DNA from 3 places in the Streptomyces sp. NPDC048295 genome. Region 2 is predicted to be linked to each of the others. Evidence: riboswitches for the same ligand, from Rfam matches in the RefSeq annotation. Region 2 holds a riboswitch; each other region holds the start of a gene.

Region 1 (5,067 bases), on a different contig from region 2:
CGACGGCGGCCGCGTCGGTGTTCCGGTAGACGGCGAGGTGGAGTGGCAGTTCGCTGGTCGGGGCCAGTGAACCGAGTACACGGTTGCCCTCCGGATCGACGCCGACGGCGTCCTGGGGGCCCAGCCGGTCGTACGGCACTCCGCTCGGTGTGACCAGGATCGTGTCGCCGACCCGTGCCGAGACGTTTCCCGAGGTCCCGACGACGAGGCCCTCGGCCGCCGTCCTGCGGGCGGTGGCGACGACACCGTCCCAGGCACGTTCGATCGCGTTCCGCTGCTGATCGCTCATGCGCCGATCCTGTCAGCCCCGCGGACGAACGGGTATGCGATCGGCCACAGCCGCACCACGCCGGAAAGCCGGGCCACGCCCGCGTCGAGCACAAGCGGAATGCCTTCGCTCCGGTTTGGAACACCCCAGCGCCCCGCCCAGTTCATCTTCCGTTCACCCAGGTTGCCTACGGTCCACATGCCAATGACGCCGAACGATTGCCTGGGTAAATGGAACACATCACGCTGCTACTCGCGATTGTGATCGTGACAGCTCTAGTGTTCGATTTCACGAACGGTTTCCACGACACCGCGAACGCGATGGCGACCACCATCTCGACCGGTGCACTCAGACCGAAGACAGCGGTGGCCATGTCCGCCGTTCTCAATCTCGTCGGCGCGTTCCTGTCGGTGGAGGTCGCCAAGACGATCTCCGGCGGGATCATCAACGAGGACGGGCTGCGAACAGAAGTCATCTTCGCGGCACTCGTCGGCGCCATTCTGTGGAATCTGCTGACCTGGCTGGTCGGACTGCCGTCCAGCTCCTCGCACGCCCTGTTCGGCGGTCTGATCGGCGCCGCCGTGATGTCCGCGGGCTGGTCGTCCGTCAACGGCGGCACCGTCGTCACCAAGGTGCTGCTCCCCGCCCTCGCCGCCCCGATCGTCGCCGGTCTGGCCGCGCTGCTGGCCACCAGGCTGACGTACCGGATCGGCGGAAAGGTCCGCAACGACGCCCAGGAGAAGGCCACCGCCAAGGGGTACCGGGCCGGCCAGATCGCCTCGGCCGGGCTGGTCTCCCTCGCCCACGGCACCAACGACGCGCAGAAGACCATGGGCATCATCACCCTGGCCCTGGTCACCGGCGGCGTCCTGCACCCGGGCGCCAACCCGCCGGTCTGGGTCATCGTCTGCGCCGGTACGGCCATCGCGCTCGGTACCTACCTGGGCGGCTGGCGGATCATCCGCACCATGGGCAGCGGCCTCACCGACCTCAAGCCGCCGCAGGGCTTCGCCGCCCAGACCAGCGCGGCCACCGTCATCCTGGCCTCCTCGCACCTCGGCTTCTCCCTCTCCACCACCCAGTCCTGCTCCGGCGCCGTGATGGGCGCGGGCCTCGGCCGCCAGGGCGGGGTGGTCCGCTGGTCCACCGCCACCCGGATGTTCGTCGCCTGGGGTCTGACGCTGCCGGCCGCCGGTCTGGTCGGTGCGGGCGCGGAACTCCTCACCAAGCAGGGCACCTGGGGCGTCGTGGTCGTCGCGGCGCTGCTGGTCGCGGGATCCGGTGCGATCTGGCTGGTGTCGCGGCGCAAGCCGGTCGGCCACGGCGACGTCGCCCCGGCGGAAGCCGAGCCGGTGGGCGTCATAACCACGGCCATCGCCGCCGTCAGCCCGCCGCCCACCGCGGCCCAGGCAACGGCCCAGAACCTCATGACCACCATTCCGGCCCCGGCCGGAACCACCCAGGACCCGGCGCGACCCGCCACCGTCTGACCCGGCCGTCTAAGGATTCAGCATGAACATCGACTGGGCAGCCCTCGGCTCCGTATTCGGCGTCTCCCTCGTCGTCACCGTCGCGCTGGTGGGCCTCTTCACCCTGGGCATCGTCGGCCTCTCCAAGCAGCCGGAACCGGCGGCGCAGGGCGGCTCCGGCGGCTCGGTGCTGCTGGCCCGCGCCGGCGCGTACGTCTGCTTCACGCTGTGCGCGGCGGCCGTCGCGTACGGCATCTATCTGATCGTCGCCTGAACCACCCCGCGCACGCTCCCCCGTCGGGCCGGACACCTGTGGTGTCCGGCCCGATGTGGGTATCAGCACACTGCGCAGCCGCAGGTCAACGGCAGGTTGACGGGCGTTCGCGGAGCGTGGTGGACTGCCGGAGCCAATTACGGCGACAGCAGAGGAAGCCGGTGCGAATCCGGCGCGGTCCCGCCACTGTCACCGGGGAGCGGTCCCCCACACCGGAAGTCACGGCACGCGCGAGCGGGCTGGAAGGCCGGGGGAACCGCGGATCCGGGAGCCAGGAGACTCTCGTCGCCGGTCACGTCGAACCAGGGCGCGGACCCTGAGTGAGGACATATCGCCATGCCCGGCTGCCGTGCGTCCGCTGTCCCGGTGCTCTCGCCGAGAGCCTCCTGTACGAAGGTCCGCCGAGGCGCGACGGCCGGCTGAGCCGTGCGAGCCGACCGCATCTTCGCGTACGGCGCCACGGCCGGTCTGATCGGCGATCTGCTGCTCGGTGATCCCCGCCGGGGACACCCGGTCGCCGCCTTCGGGCGGGCCGCGGCGGTCGTCGAGCGCCGGCTGTGGCGCGACCACCGCGGGTGGGGCACGCTGCACACCCTCGTCTGCGCCGGAGGCGCCGCCGGCGGTGCCGCGCTGCTCGCCCGCGCCGTACGCCGCAGCCCCGCCGCCTCCGTGGCGCTGACCGCGGCCGCCACCTGGTCCGTCGTCGGCGGCACCTCCCTGGGCCGTGAGGCACGGGCCATCGGCTCCGCCCTGTCGGCCGGTGACATCGACCTGGCCCGGGAGCGGCTGCCGCATCTGTGCGGGCGCGACCCGCAGTCCCTGGACGGTCCGCAGATCGCCCGCGCCGTGGTCGAGTCCGTGGCGGAGAACACCTCGGACGCCGTGGTCGGCGCCCTGGTGTGGGGCGCGCTGGCCGGGGTCCCCGGGCTGGCCGGCTTCCGGGCCGCCAACACCCTCGACGCCATGGTCGGGCACAAGTCGCCCCGCCACCGCCGCTACGGCTGGGCCTCGGCCCGCCTCGACGACCTCGCGGGCTGGCCCGGTGCCCGGCTCACGGCCCTGCTCGCCGTGGCCGCCGGAGGGCGGCCGCAGGGAGCGGTCCGCGCCTGGCGGGCCGATGCCGCCCAGCACCCGAGCCCCAACGCGGGCCCGGTGGAGGCCTCGTTCGCGGGCGCGCTGGGCGTACGGCTCGGCGGCACCCTCGCGTACGGCGGCCGGGTCGAGCACCGCCCCGTGCTCAACGGGGAGACGGGCCGGGCGGTGGAGACCGCGGACATCGAGCGCGCGGTGCGGCTGTCGCGCCGGGTGGGCGCGCTGGCCCTCGGCGTGTGCGTGGCGGGACGGCTCGGCGCGGCCCTGGCCGCACGACGGATCACGTCCCGCCGCGCGGCGGGACCTCGTATCGCAGGACGGAGAAGCGCATGAGCGGCGGGCTGCTGGTCGCCGGAACCACTTCCGACGCGGGCAAGAGCGTCGTCACCGCGGGCATCTGCCGCTGGCTCGTGCGCCGGGGCGTGAAGGTGGCGCCCTTCAAGGCGCAGAACATGTCGCTGAACTCGTTCGTCACCCGCGAGGGCGCCGAGATCGGGCGCGCCCAGGCCATGCAGGCCCAGGCGGCCCGTGTGGAGCCGAGCGCGCTGATGAACCCGGTCCTGCTCAAGCCCGGCAGCGACCGCTCCAGCCAGGTCGTCCTGATGGGGAAGCCGGTCGGCGAGATGAGCGCCCGCGGCTACCACGGCGGCCGGCAGCAGGCCCTGCTCTCCACGGTCGTGGACTGCCTGGAGCAGCTCCGGAGCACGTACGACGCGGTGATCTGCGAGGGGGCGGGGAGCCCGGCCGAGATCAATCTGCGGCGCACGGACATCGTGAACATGGGTATAGCGCGGGCGGCGCGCTTCCCGGTGGTGGTCGTCGGCGACATCGACCGCGGCGGTGTCTTCGCCTCGTTCTTCGGCACGACGGCGCTGCTCGCCGCCGAGGACCAGTCGCTGATCGCCGGCTATCTCGTCAACAAGTTCCGCGGCGACGTGTCGCTGCTGGAGCCGGGCCTGGAGATGCTGCGGGACATCACCGGACGGCCGACGTACGGGGTGCTGCCCTTCGCCCACGGCCTCGGCATCGACGAGGAGGACGGTCTGCGGGTCTCGCTGCGCGGAGCCGTGCGCGAATCGGTGGTCGCGCCGCCGCACGGCGAGGACGTGCTGCGCGTCGCGGTGTGCGCGGTCCCGCTGATGTCGAACTTCACCGATGTGGACGCGCTGGCCGCCGAGCCCGGCGTCGTCGTCAGGTTCGTGGACCGCGCCGAGGAGCTGTCCGACGCGGACCTCGTCGTCGTGCCCGGCACCCGCGGCACCGTGAAGGCGCTGGCCTGGCTGCGCGAGCGCGGCCTCGCCGGCGCGCTGGCGCGGCGCGCGGCCGAGGGCCGGCCGGTCCTCGGCATCTGCGGCGGCTTCCAGGTCCTCGGCGAGCGGATCGAGGACGAGGTCGAGTCGCGGGCCGGGCGGGTCGAGGGCCTCGGCCTCCTCCCCGTACGCATCCGCTTCGACCGTGAGAAGACCCTGGCCCGGCCCGTCGGCGAGGCGCTCGGCGCGCCGGTCGAGGGGTACGAGATCCACCACGGCGTGGCGGACGTGCACGGCGGCGAGCCGTTCCTCGACGGCTGCCGGGTCGGCGCCGTGTGGGGCACCCACTGGCACGGTTCGCTGGAGAGCGACGCATTCCGCCGCCGCTTCCTGACCGAGGTCGCACGGGCCGCCGGCCGGCGCTTCGTCCCCGCCCCCGACACCGCGTTCGCGGCGCTGCGCGAGGAACAGCTCGACCGTCTCGGCGATCTCGTGGAGGAGCACGCGGACACCGACGCGTTGCTGCGGCTCCTGGAGTCGGGCGCGCCGTCGGGGCTTCCCTTCATCGCTCCCGGAGCCCCCGCGTCCCCCGGAGGCCGCCGATGACCCGGGGCACTGCCGGGAGCCGCCTTTTCCATGACCATTCACCCGCAGGAAGGACCGCCTCGTGAGCACGCATTTCCCGTTCACCGCCGTCGTCGGGCAGCAGGACCT
Region 2 (5,067 bases):
GCGCGGCGGCGGCATCCTGTCCGAACGCGAAGGCGTCGAGCGTACGGGCATGGCCCAGACAGACCAGCAGCGTCACGGCGAGAACGGCGGCGCAGATCCACACATCGGTCCAGCCGACCCCGGCGAGCGAGCCGAGCAGCCAGAACAGCACGCCGCGGGTCTGCTCGGCGTCGGCCGCGGTCATCACGACGAAGGAGGTGAGCGCGGAGAACAACTGCATGGCCGCGACACCGGAGAGCACGACCCGGTCGGTCGTGCCGCCCAGGGTGTGGCTGAGCAGCAGCACGAGGGCGAACGAGCAGAGCGCACCGGCGAACGCGCCCGTCGAGACCGACACCGCTCCCCCGCCGACGCCGAGCACGACGACCACGACCGCGCCGGTGGACGCCCCTGAGGAGACCCCGAGGACGAACGGGTCGGCGAGCGGGTTGCGGAGCAGCGACTGCATGACGGTCCCGCACACCGCGAGTCCGGCGCCGCACACCGCGGCGAGCAGGGTGCGCGGCATGCGCAGGTTCCAGATGATGCCGTCCCGGATCGGGGAGAGCCGTGAACGGCCCCATCCGAGGTGGGAGGCGACCGCGGACCAGACGTCGGCCACGGAGATCCGGGCAGGGCCGATGGTGACGGCGAGGGCGACGGAGCCCACGAGCAGCGCGATGCCGCACACCCACAGGATCCCGCCGCGCAGCCTCCTTACACCCTTCACGGCACGGACGGAGGTGACGGGGTCCGGCGGCGCGGCCACCGCGGTGCCGCGTCCGGTCCCCGTCACCCGGCGAACCCGAACCGGCGCAGCCCGGCGGCGACGCGTTCGACGCCCTCGACCGTCCGGATGGACGGGTTCAAGGACTGCCCGCTGAGCAGGACGTACCGCTTGTGTCTGACGGCGTCCATGTTCTTCGTGACCGGATTGGACTCCAGGAACTCGATCTTCTTCGCGGCGCTCTCGGCGGTCTGGGCCCTGCGGGTCAGGTCACCGACGACCAGGACGTCGGGATTGCGGTCGGCGACGGTCTCCCAGCTGATCTGGGGCCATTCCTCGTGGGTGTCGTCGAAGACGTTCTTCGCGCCGAGCTCCTCGGTGATGATTCCGGGCGCTCCGCAGCAGCCGGCCAGGTAAGGGGACTTGGAGTCGGAGAACCAGTACAGGAGGGTGGCACCGGAGGCGTCGATGCCCTCGGCCGCCTTCCTCACCCGGGCCCGCAGCTGTGTCACGAGCGCGTCGCCGCGCTCCGGTACGCCGAACACCCGGGCCAGGTCGCGCACTTCGCCGTAGACGCTGTCCATGGTCAGCCGCGCGGTACGGGAGCCGTCGCCACCCTTGCTGTTGTCCTTGCCGGTGCAGTCGGCGGGCGAGACGTAGGTGGGGACGCCGAGTTCCTCGAACTGTTCGCGCGGTGCGACGCCGCCCTTGGCTAGTGTCGATGCGAACGACGCGCTGACGAAGTCGGGCTCGCGGTCCAGGACCTTCTCCGAGGACGGCCGGTTGTCCGAGATCCTGGGCACCCGGGCGTTGGCCTTCTCCAGGCCCTTCATCACCGGGTCGGTCCAGGTGGCGGTGGCTGCCAGCCGGTCGGCGAGGCCGAGGGAGAGCAGGATCTCCGTCGATCCCTGGTCCACCGGGACGGCGCGGCGCGGCGCGGCTTCGACGGTGACGGTGCGTCCGCAGTTCTTCAGTGTCACCGGGTATCCGTGCGCGGGGCCCGGTTTCGAGGCGGATTCACCGGCTCCGCCTCCGCAGGCGGTCAGCAGGACGAGTCCCGCCGAGAGCAGGGCCATGGTGCGGACAGGGCTGGCTATGGACGGCACGGGGTCCCTCTGCGTCTCGGGGCTCATGCGCGGAGCCCGCTGTACGGAGTCCGCGGCCCGGTGCCGGGTCGCGGGTACCAGCAGGTCTTCGGACTCGGGTTCCTTCGGACGGGACGCCTTCCCAGGACACCCGAGGGTGGTCCCAGTGGCCGTGGCCCCGCCCGTCCCCCTCACCGCTGCGCGTCAGTTCCGGATTCGCACCGGATTCCCTGACCCCTTACGTGGAGTTCGACTGGCCCCGGCAAGCTATCACGAGCCTCTGCGCAGCTCATGAGGGGTGTGGCCGGTGGTACGCCGGGCAGTGTTTCCCGTCGCACCACCTGCCGGATGCCTACGGACGCTGAAGAGCGATCACGGCGTTGTGTCCGCCGAAGCCGAAGGAATGGCTGACGGCACGCCGGATGGGCTGCCGCAGCGGTTGCCCGGTGACGCATTCGATGTCGAACTCGGGCGCCGGGGCGTCCAGGTTGGCGATCGGTGGGACGACTCCGCGCTGGAGCGTGAGGACGGTGAGTCCGGCCTCGATCGCTCCGGCCGCCCCCATGCAGTGCCCCAGTACGCCCTTGGGAGCGGTGACGGGCGGCCGGTGCGGGTAGACCCGGGCGATCAGGGCGGCCTCGGCGGCGTCGTTGACCGGGGTCGCGGTGCCGTGCGCGTTGACGTGCTCGACGTCCTCGGCCGCCCAGCCCGCGTCGCGCAGCGCGGCCTCCACCGCCGCCTGGGCGACCGTGCCGGAGGGATGCGGGCTGATGGGGTGGTGGGCGTCGGTGGTGGCGCCGGTGCCGGCGAGCAGTGCCCGTGGAGCCGCGCCGCGGGCCCGGGCGTCCTCCGTCCGTTCCAGCACCATGACGGCCGCGCCCTCGCCCATGACCAGTCCGGCCCGGTCCGCCGCGAAGGGTCGGCAGAGTCCGGCCGGGTCTCCGTCTTTCCGGGCCCCTGCGCCGGACCGGGCGAACCCGGCCATGGCGACCGGGTAGACGATCGACTCCGTGGCTCCGGCGATCGCGATGTCGCACTGCCCGGTGACCAGGAGGTCGCGGGCGACGGACAGCGCGGTGACGCCGGACGAACAGGCGGTGCACGGGGCCATGCTGGGTCCGGTGGCCCGCAGCTGGATCGCGATCTCGGCCGCGGGCATGTTCGGAATGGTGAGCAGGATGCCCGAGGGCGAGGTGGCCCCGGCTCCGAGCCGGTCCATCACGACCGCCTGCTCGGTCAGCGAGGCGGAGCCCCCGCTGCTGGTGCCGACGACCACCGCGACCCGGGTGCCCTCCCACCCTGCCGGGTCGAGCCCGGCGTCGGCGACCGCCTCCCGGGCCGCGAGCACCGCGAGCTTCACGTACTTCCCCATGCGGAAGGACGCACGGCCGCCGATCGCGGCGTCCAGGTCGATGCCGTCGACCATGCACGCGAAGTCGATCGCGCATCCTTCGAGTTCGGCGACGGTCCGGGCCGGTGACACGCCCGCGCACACACCCTCCCAGGTGGATTCGGTGTCGTTGCCGACCGGGGTGATCATGCCCAGGCCGGTGACGGCGACGGCCGGCCTGTTCATCGGGCGTTGCTCATCGCCGGCCCGCCGCCCACCCGCGCCCCGCCGTCGCCCGCCGGGTCGATGAACCGTGTGATGTCGGCCAGCGTGGCGTTCTTGGGAAGCTGGTCGAAGTCCCGGACACCGCCCGCCGTCTCCCTGATCAGGACGGCGAACTCGGCAACGGCGAGGGAGTCCATCTCCAGGCTGTCCATGGTGGAGCCCGGGTGGATCTCGGCAACAGGCACTTTGAAGGTGTGTGTCAGAACCTCGGTGATCTTGGGGTGAATCGTACTCATGAGCTTTCTCTCCATCATTCGGTCCGGCTGCCGGGCCGGCGGTGACACCGTCCCGACGCCGAATCAACTGGGCGGAGTGCCTCCAGTTACGCCTTGTGCCGAACCGATTCGGCACCGTCCTCCCCGCGCTCCCCGCACCACCGGGCCAGGACGGACGCCGTACCCCAGTAAGCCAGCAGGACAACGCGGACGCCGAGGGCGCCGGCCGCCTCCCTGACCCGGTGACCCCGTACAGCAGTTCCCTTTCTCGTCATGGCTCTCACCGCTCGTCCGGCACCGTCGCGCGGCCCTCGTCACGCTGCCAGGCGCCGTCCGGGTCGTCGTAGGCGGCCACGTAGTCGGCTCCGGCGATGGGCCAGTCGGCGAGCAGTTCCGGCGGCAGCGCGAAGGACTCGACGAGGCCGGGAAGACGGGCGGCGACCGTGGTGATGAGCTCCTCCACCCGGTCCGGCAGCCGGTTGACCTGATCGGCGGTCAGCAGGCCCGCTGCCAGCAGATCACCGCTGTTCCGGGCGATCCGGTCGAGTGCGAAGAGCCGGTGCAGCTCGTCGAGCCGTTCGCGGGCGGGCCCCTCGGGCAGCGCCGCCACCGCTTCCGCGTACGCCTCGGCCGCCTGCCGCTGGGCATGGGCCTCGACGCCGCGCAGGGCGGGCCCGGAGGCAGCGTTCCACCGTCCCAGCGGATCGCCGTGCGGTGCGAGGCCCATCCGCTCCCGGGCCCGGACGAACCAGATCCGCTCCAGCTCCGCGAGCAGCCTGTCGAGGAATCCGGGGTCGTCGAGATCACCGGGTCCGCCGCCGGGGGAAGGCCCGGGTCCCGGTGGTGCGGCGGCGAAGAGCATCTCCGCGGCCGCCTTGGCGTGGATCGCCATGTTGTCGCCCTCGGCGGTGATGGCGCCCTCCACGCCGGTGAGGAGCTCACTCATGCCGTTGTTCTCCAGGAGCGCCTGGGCGCCGCAGCGTTCCCGGCATTCCACGATCACGGACCTGGCCTGCCAAGTGATCCACCCCTTGGCGACGGCCACCAGACGCTCCGCCTCCTCCGGCTGCCCGCCCTGCTCCCACCGGTCCAGGGCCCTGCGGTGCAGCAGGCTCATCGCGAAGACGGTGGCGGTGGCGGTGGCGAGCGGTCCGTGATGGCTGCGGTGGGCGATCACCGGCACCGGACGTGAGCCCCGGTGACCCGAGATGTACCGGTGGCCGCCGTAGCGGACGGCGACGGCGAGGGTCGCCCGCGCGCAGCCGACCGCGCAGGCCGTCATCGAGATCTTGCCGGAGGTGACACGGCCGATCGACGTGAGGAAGCGGCGTCTGCGGTTGTCGATGGCACTGCTGAACTCCCCGTCCGCGCCGATCCGTCCATGGTCCCCGCCCAGCAGCGCGGTACGTCCCACGAAGACCCGGTCGAAGGAGGTCAGGCAGTGGT
Region 3 (5,067 bases), on a different contig from region 2:
GGCCATCACGCGCACCGTGCCGAGTTCGCCGTCGCGCTCGGCTGCGAGCTGCGGCACGCGGGCCGGCTGGTCTACGCCGAGGGCGTGTCCCTGGACGATCCGCGGGCGGCGACACCGATCGGACTCGGCTGCCGGATCTGCGAACGCCGGGACTGTGCCCAGCGGGCCCGGCCGCCGGCGGGCGGCCGGCTGGCCGTGGACCCGGACCGGGCCACGCCGGTGCCCTACCCGGTCGACACGGCCCAACGCCGGTAAGTCAGTCGACGATGCGCAGCAGATAGGTGTCCATGATCCAGCCGTGCCGGGCACGGGCCTCGGCGCGGAGGCTCTTGATCCGGGCGGCGACGTCCCGGAGCAGGCCGGAGACCAGAAGTTCGTCGGGCGTGCCCAGGTAGGCGCCCCAGTAGATCCGGACGTCCTCCCCGCTGACGCGGTCGAAGGACTCGTGGGCGTCGAGCATGACGACGATGTCGCCGTCGTCGGCCTGGCCGACCTCCGGCAGCCTGCGGGCCGGCGTGATGTGCAGGGGACGCCCGATCCGGGTGAGCGAGACGCGATGGCGGGCCGCGAGAAGGGAAACGCTGCTGATCCCCGGGATCACGTCCACGGAGAAGGCGACCTCTCCCCGTCGCTCGATGGTTTCCAGGATCGCGAGGGTGCTGTCGTACAGGGCGGGATCGCCCCAGACCAGGAAGGCGCCGGTCTCGCCAGGAGCCAGTTCCGTGGTGATCAATCGCTCGAAGACGTCGGCGCGCCGTGCCCGCCAGTCGTCGACCGCTTCCGTGTACGCCGCCCGGCCCGCCGGGCTCCGGTCACGCCAGGGGTCGTCCGTCTCGATCACACGGTAGGGGCCGTCGGCGTGTTCGGCGAGCATTTCGCGCCGCAGATCGGTGAGGGAGGACTTCTCGGGGCCCTTGCCCAGGACGAAGAAGACGTCTGTACGGCGGATCGCCTTCACGGCCGCCAAGGTCAGGTGGTCGGGATCACCGGCTCCGATGCCGATGACGAGGAGGTGACGCGTCGGGGGGTTCATGGTCTGAGGGTTCCCGGCTCCAGAGGTCGGATGGGCAAGGCGACGCACGGGGTCGCCGCAGGGGCGAGTGTAGAGGGGGCAGGAGCCCTCGGCGGGCGTCCTGCCCAGGTGCTGCGCGCCCCAGCCGCAGCGCGATCGTGTCGCCGAGGGCAATGGCCTTCTCGCCGGCCGGATGTCTCCTCCTCCGACCGCGACGCCATGCGCTCGTCCTCCCGATACCGGCCCGATGTCCGCGGGCGGACGCGCGCATGGACGCCGGGCCCGGTCGGACGTGGCCGGTGCCGCCGCCCGCTGGGACCGAGCCTCGCGTGCCTCCGCCGGTCAGACAGCGCCGGACGTGGCGAGGGCGTCCCTGACCTGCTGCGCCACGCGCGCCGCGTCCTCCTGGTTGTTCACCACGTCGGTGCGGTTCATGTCGATGACGAGGACGTCGCTCGCCGAGTAGTGCTGGTGCACCCAGTCGTCGTAGCCGGACCACAGTGTCCGGTAGTACTCGACGAGGCTCTCGTCCTGCTCGAATTCGCGCCCGCGCAGCCCGATTCGGTGCAGCACGGTCTCGAAGTCGGCCTTGAGGTAGACCATGAGGTCGGGTGCCTTGCGGTACGGCAGGCCGTCGATCTCGCGCATCATCTCGTCGAGCAGCCCCTCGTACAGCCGCATCTCGAGAGAGCTGATCCGGCCCAGGTCGTGATTGACCTTGGCGAAGTACCAGTCCTCGTATATGGACCGGTCGAGGACGTTGTCGTTCTTCCGGTACGCCTCCTTGATCGAGGCGAACCTCGTCCGGAGGAAGTACAGCTGGAGGAGGAACGGGTAGCGCTTCGCCTCGATCTCCTCGGGGCTCGCGGAGTAGAAGAGCGGCAGGATCGGGTTGTCGTCCACGCTCTCGTAGAAGACCTCGCTGCCCAGCTCCTTGGCGATCAGTTCGGCGACGCTCGTCTTGCCGATTCCGATCATGCCTCCGACACAGATCACTGCCATTCCTCGCTTCTCTCCTGCCACGCCGCACAAAGCGGGCGCACCAGCCGCCCACACCGGCCGGCCACTTGCTCGCTGACACAGCTTCCAGGTACTGGAGCTGTCCGCCGGGACGCGAGAGAGGAACTCCGCATGCCGGTCTCCCCCTGTCGTCGTGCCCGGTGCTTCGAGGCAGGCCGGTGGAAGGCGACGCGGCATGGGCCGACGGCACGATGCCGGACGGGTACGGCCCTCCGCCGGGACGTCGCGCACCTGCCGCGCGGCCCTCCCCCTGGACCTCGAAGCGGCGCCCACGCTCGTCGGCGGGCGCACCAGTGGCAGGTCTTCGGACTCGCGGGCACGCCTCTTCCGGAGGCTCCTATGGCCGTCGCTTACCGGGAGCCCAGGCGCCCGGTGCCTCTGACGGCGGTCGTTCCCGCTCACCGCTGCGGGGCAGCCCCGGTCTTTCACCGGGTTCCCTCTTGCCTCGCCGAGCGCGGGAGCGCCCGGCGAACCACCAGCGCCCCTCACACTACATCTGGGAGCGCCTTGTTCTTGCCATCCCAGATGTAGTGGATGGGCCACGACGTCAGCTGCTCCAGCCACGCCTGTGCCCCAGAGCACCGAGTCTCCGGACACGGGGACCTGTAGACAGGTGCCCCGCTCAGCCCGACCCGTGAGGCTTCCGCCACGGTCACCGGCTCCCCCACCGCCACTCCGTGCAGCACGTGCGCGAGCACCTCGGCACCCCGGACGCCCCTCGGTCCCGGCCGGTTGAAGTACGCGGGACCGTCCAGGACCCACACATCCCCGGCGCGTACCGCCGGCAGGTCTTCCCAGCCGCGCAGCCTCGGGAGGAGCCGGCATGTCCGGCTCCGCCGACCGCGTCGGAGATCTCCCGGCTGCCGAGCTCGTCCGCGTCGAATTCGGCGCGGGTCACGACAGGCACGGAGGCGAGCACGGTGGGGGGCTAGTCGCATTCGTGGGTGCGTCCGACCAGGTCGGCGACGAGTCCGGGGTCCGCCACGATGTCCGTGGCCGCCGGAAGCAGGGAGACGATGCGCATGCTCCGACTCTAGGCGCGCTGGCGGCACCCTGGACTTACTAGGACGTCCAACTATATGTTCGTGGCACAAGGTCCGCGGTGCAGGGAAGCCGGTGCAAGTCCGGCACGGTCCCGCCACTGTGACCGGGGAGTGTGCTGCCATCCACACGCCACTGACGAGGTCTGTCGGGAAGGCGGGCGGCGCGCGGGGATCCGGGAGTCAGGATACCGGCCGCGGGTTGTTCCGTGTTGTCCACGAGGATGGAGCAGACACGCATGGCACCGGTCCGTACCCACGACCCTGGTGATCCGGCGGAGCGCGCGCACACAGTTTCCGCACGCTCGTAGTTCTCACGGCTTCCCGCAGCGGCACGCCCCCATCCGGGTGTCGCTCGCCGGTCCGCCGTGCCATCCCCGGATCCAACCTGACGAGAGCAGGCACCCATGGTCCGTGAACTCACCCATTTCATCGGCGGAAAGCACATCCCCGGCGCGTCCGGGCTCTTCGCCGACGTGTACGACCCGAACACCGGCACCGTCCAGGCCCGCGTGCCTCTGGCCGGACGGGCCGACACCGAGGCCGCCATCGCCAACGCCGAGGAAGCACAGGCGGAATGGGGCCAGTGGAACCCGCAGCGCCGGGCCCGCGTGCTGCTGCGCTTCCTCCAGCTCGTCGAGGGCGAGCGTGAGAATCTGGCCCGGATGCTGTCGGCGGAGCACGGCAAGACCGTCGCCGACGCTCACGGCGACCTTCAACGGGGCTTGGAGGTGGTCGAGTTCGCCGCCGGGATCCCGCACCTCCTCAAGGGCGAGTTCACCGACAACGCCGGCACCGGCATCGACGTGCACTCGCTGCGCTCACCGTTGGGCGTGGTCGCGGGCATCACCCCGTTCAACTTCCCCGCGATGATCCCGCTCTGGCAGGCCGCACCCGCTCTCGCCTGCGGAAACGCATTCGTCCTCAAGCCGTCCGAGCGCGACCCGTCCGTACCGCTGCGGCTCGCGGAGCTCTTCCTGGAGGCCGGGCTGCCGCCGGGCGTACTGAACGTCGTCAACGGCGGCAAGGAGGCCGTCGACACGCTGCTCCAGGACCCGCGGGTCCAGGCAGTGGGCTTCGTCGGCTCCACCCCGGTCGCCGCGCACATCTACGCCACCGCCGCCGCGCACGGCAAGCGCGCCCAGTGCTTCGGCGGCGCCAAGAACCACCTGATCGTGATGCCCGACGCCGACCTCGATCAGGCCGTCGACGCCCTGATCGGTGCCGGTTACGGCTCGGCGGGCGAGCGCTGCATGGCCATCTCCGTCGCCGTGCCCGTCGGCGAGGAAACGGCCGACCGTCTCGTCGCCGCTCTCAAGGACCGGATCTCGGCCCTGCGGATCGGCCGGTCCGACGACCCCGCGGCCGACTTCGGACCACTGGTCAGCCGCGACGCCCTGGACCGAGTCCGTCGGTACGTCGACATCGGCATCGACGAGGGAGCCGAACTCGTCGTGGACGGGCGCGGTTTCACCCTGCCAGGGCACGAGAACGGTTTCTTCGCCGGAGCGTCCCTGTTCGACCGTGTGGATCCCTCGATGCGTATCCACCGCGAGGAGATCTTCGGGCCCGTCCTCTCGGTGGTCCGGGCGGCCGACTTCGAGGAGGCGCTGCGCCTGCCCAGCGAACACGCCTTCGGGAACGGCGTCGCCGTCTTCACGCGCGACGGTGACACGGCGCGCGAGTTCACCCGCCGGGTGAACACCGGCATGGTCGGCGTCAACGTGCCCATTCCGGTGCCCGTCGCCTACCACACCTTCGGCGGCTGGAAGCGCTCCGGCTTCGGCGACCTGAACCAGCACGGCCCGGACTCGATCCGCTTCCACACCCGTACCAAGACCGTCACTTCGCGCTGGCCCTCCGGGGTCAAGGAGGGCGCGAACTTCACGATCCCGACGATGGGGTGAGCGCCGCCATGACCACCGCCCTCACCGAGGAGCAGCGCGCCCTCGCCGAGGTCACTCTCGACTTCGCCCAGGAGCAGCTGGCCCCGCA

The links. A riboswitch is a leader RNA that binds a small molecule or an ion and turns the genes downstream of it on or off. The one in region 2 is predicted to bind cobalamin.
Region 1: it holds a riboswitch for cobalamin, as region 2 does, so the genes downstream of both, AB0D53_RS10765 (cobalamin biosynthesis protein) here and AB0D53_RS30860 (ABC transporter substrate-binding protein) in region 2, are expected to answer to the same signal.
Region 3: it holds a riboswitch for cobalamin, as region 2 does, so the genes downstream of both, AB0D53_RS31180 (CoA-acylating methylmalonate-semialdehyde dehydrogenase) here and AB0D53_RS30860 (ABC transporter substrate-binding protein) in region 2, are expected to answer to the same signal.

What each region holds. Positions count from the first base shown of each region.
Region 1 is NZ_JBEZLL010000006.1:60,738-65,804, forward strand. Features, by position in the region: gene AB0D53_RS10750 (class II aldolase/adducin family protein) at 1-289, opposite strand, end outside; gene AB0D53_RS10755 (inorganic phosphate transporter) at 499-1,758, shown strand; gene AB0D53_RS10760 (hypothetical protein) at 1,781-2,011, shown strand; cobalamin riboswitch at 2,162-2,293, shown strand; gene AB0D53_RS10765 (cobalamin biosynthesis protein) at 2,438-3,436, shown strand; gene AB0D53_RS10770 (cobyric acid synthase) at 3,433-4,959, shown strand; gene AB0D53_RS10775 (putative cobaltochelatase) at 5,021-5,067, shown strand, end outside.
Region 2 is NZ_JBEZLL010000025.1:105,297-110,363, reverse strand. Features, by position in the region: gene AB0D53_RS30865 (iron chelate uptake ABC transporter family permease subunit) at 1-709, opposite strand, end outside; gene AB0D53_RS30860 (ABC transporter substrate-binding protein) at 772-1,839, opposite strand; cobalamin riboswitch at 1,874-2,064, opposite strand; gene AB0D53_RS30855 (beta-ketoacyl-[acyl-carrier-protein] synthase family protein) at 2,144-3,367, opposite strand; gene AB0D53_RS30850 (acyl carrier protein) at 3,364-3,642, opposite strand; partial or broken gene AB0D53_RS30845 (acyl-CoA dehydrogenase) at 3,729-5,067, opposite strand, start outside.
Region 3 is NZ_JBEZLL010000026.1:14,897-19,963, reverse strand. Features, by position in the region: gene AB0D53_RS31195 (short-chain fatty acyl-CoA regulator family protein) at 1-255, shown strand, start outside; gene cobF (precorrin-6A synthase (deacetylating)) at 257-1,033, opposite strand; gene AB0D53_RS31185 (deoxynucleoside kinase) at 1,355-2,014, opposite strand; cobalamin riboswitch at 2,310-2,524, opposite strand; cobalamin riboswitch at 3,102-3,287, shown strand; gene AB0D53_RS31180 (CoA-acylating methylmalonate-semialdehyde dehydrogenase) at 3,480-4,979, shown strand; gene AB0D53_RS31175 (acyl-CoA dehydrogenase family protein) at 4,988-5,067, shown strand, end outside.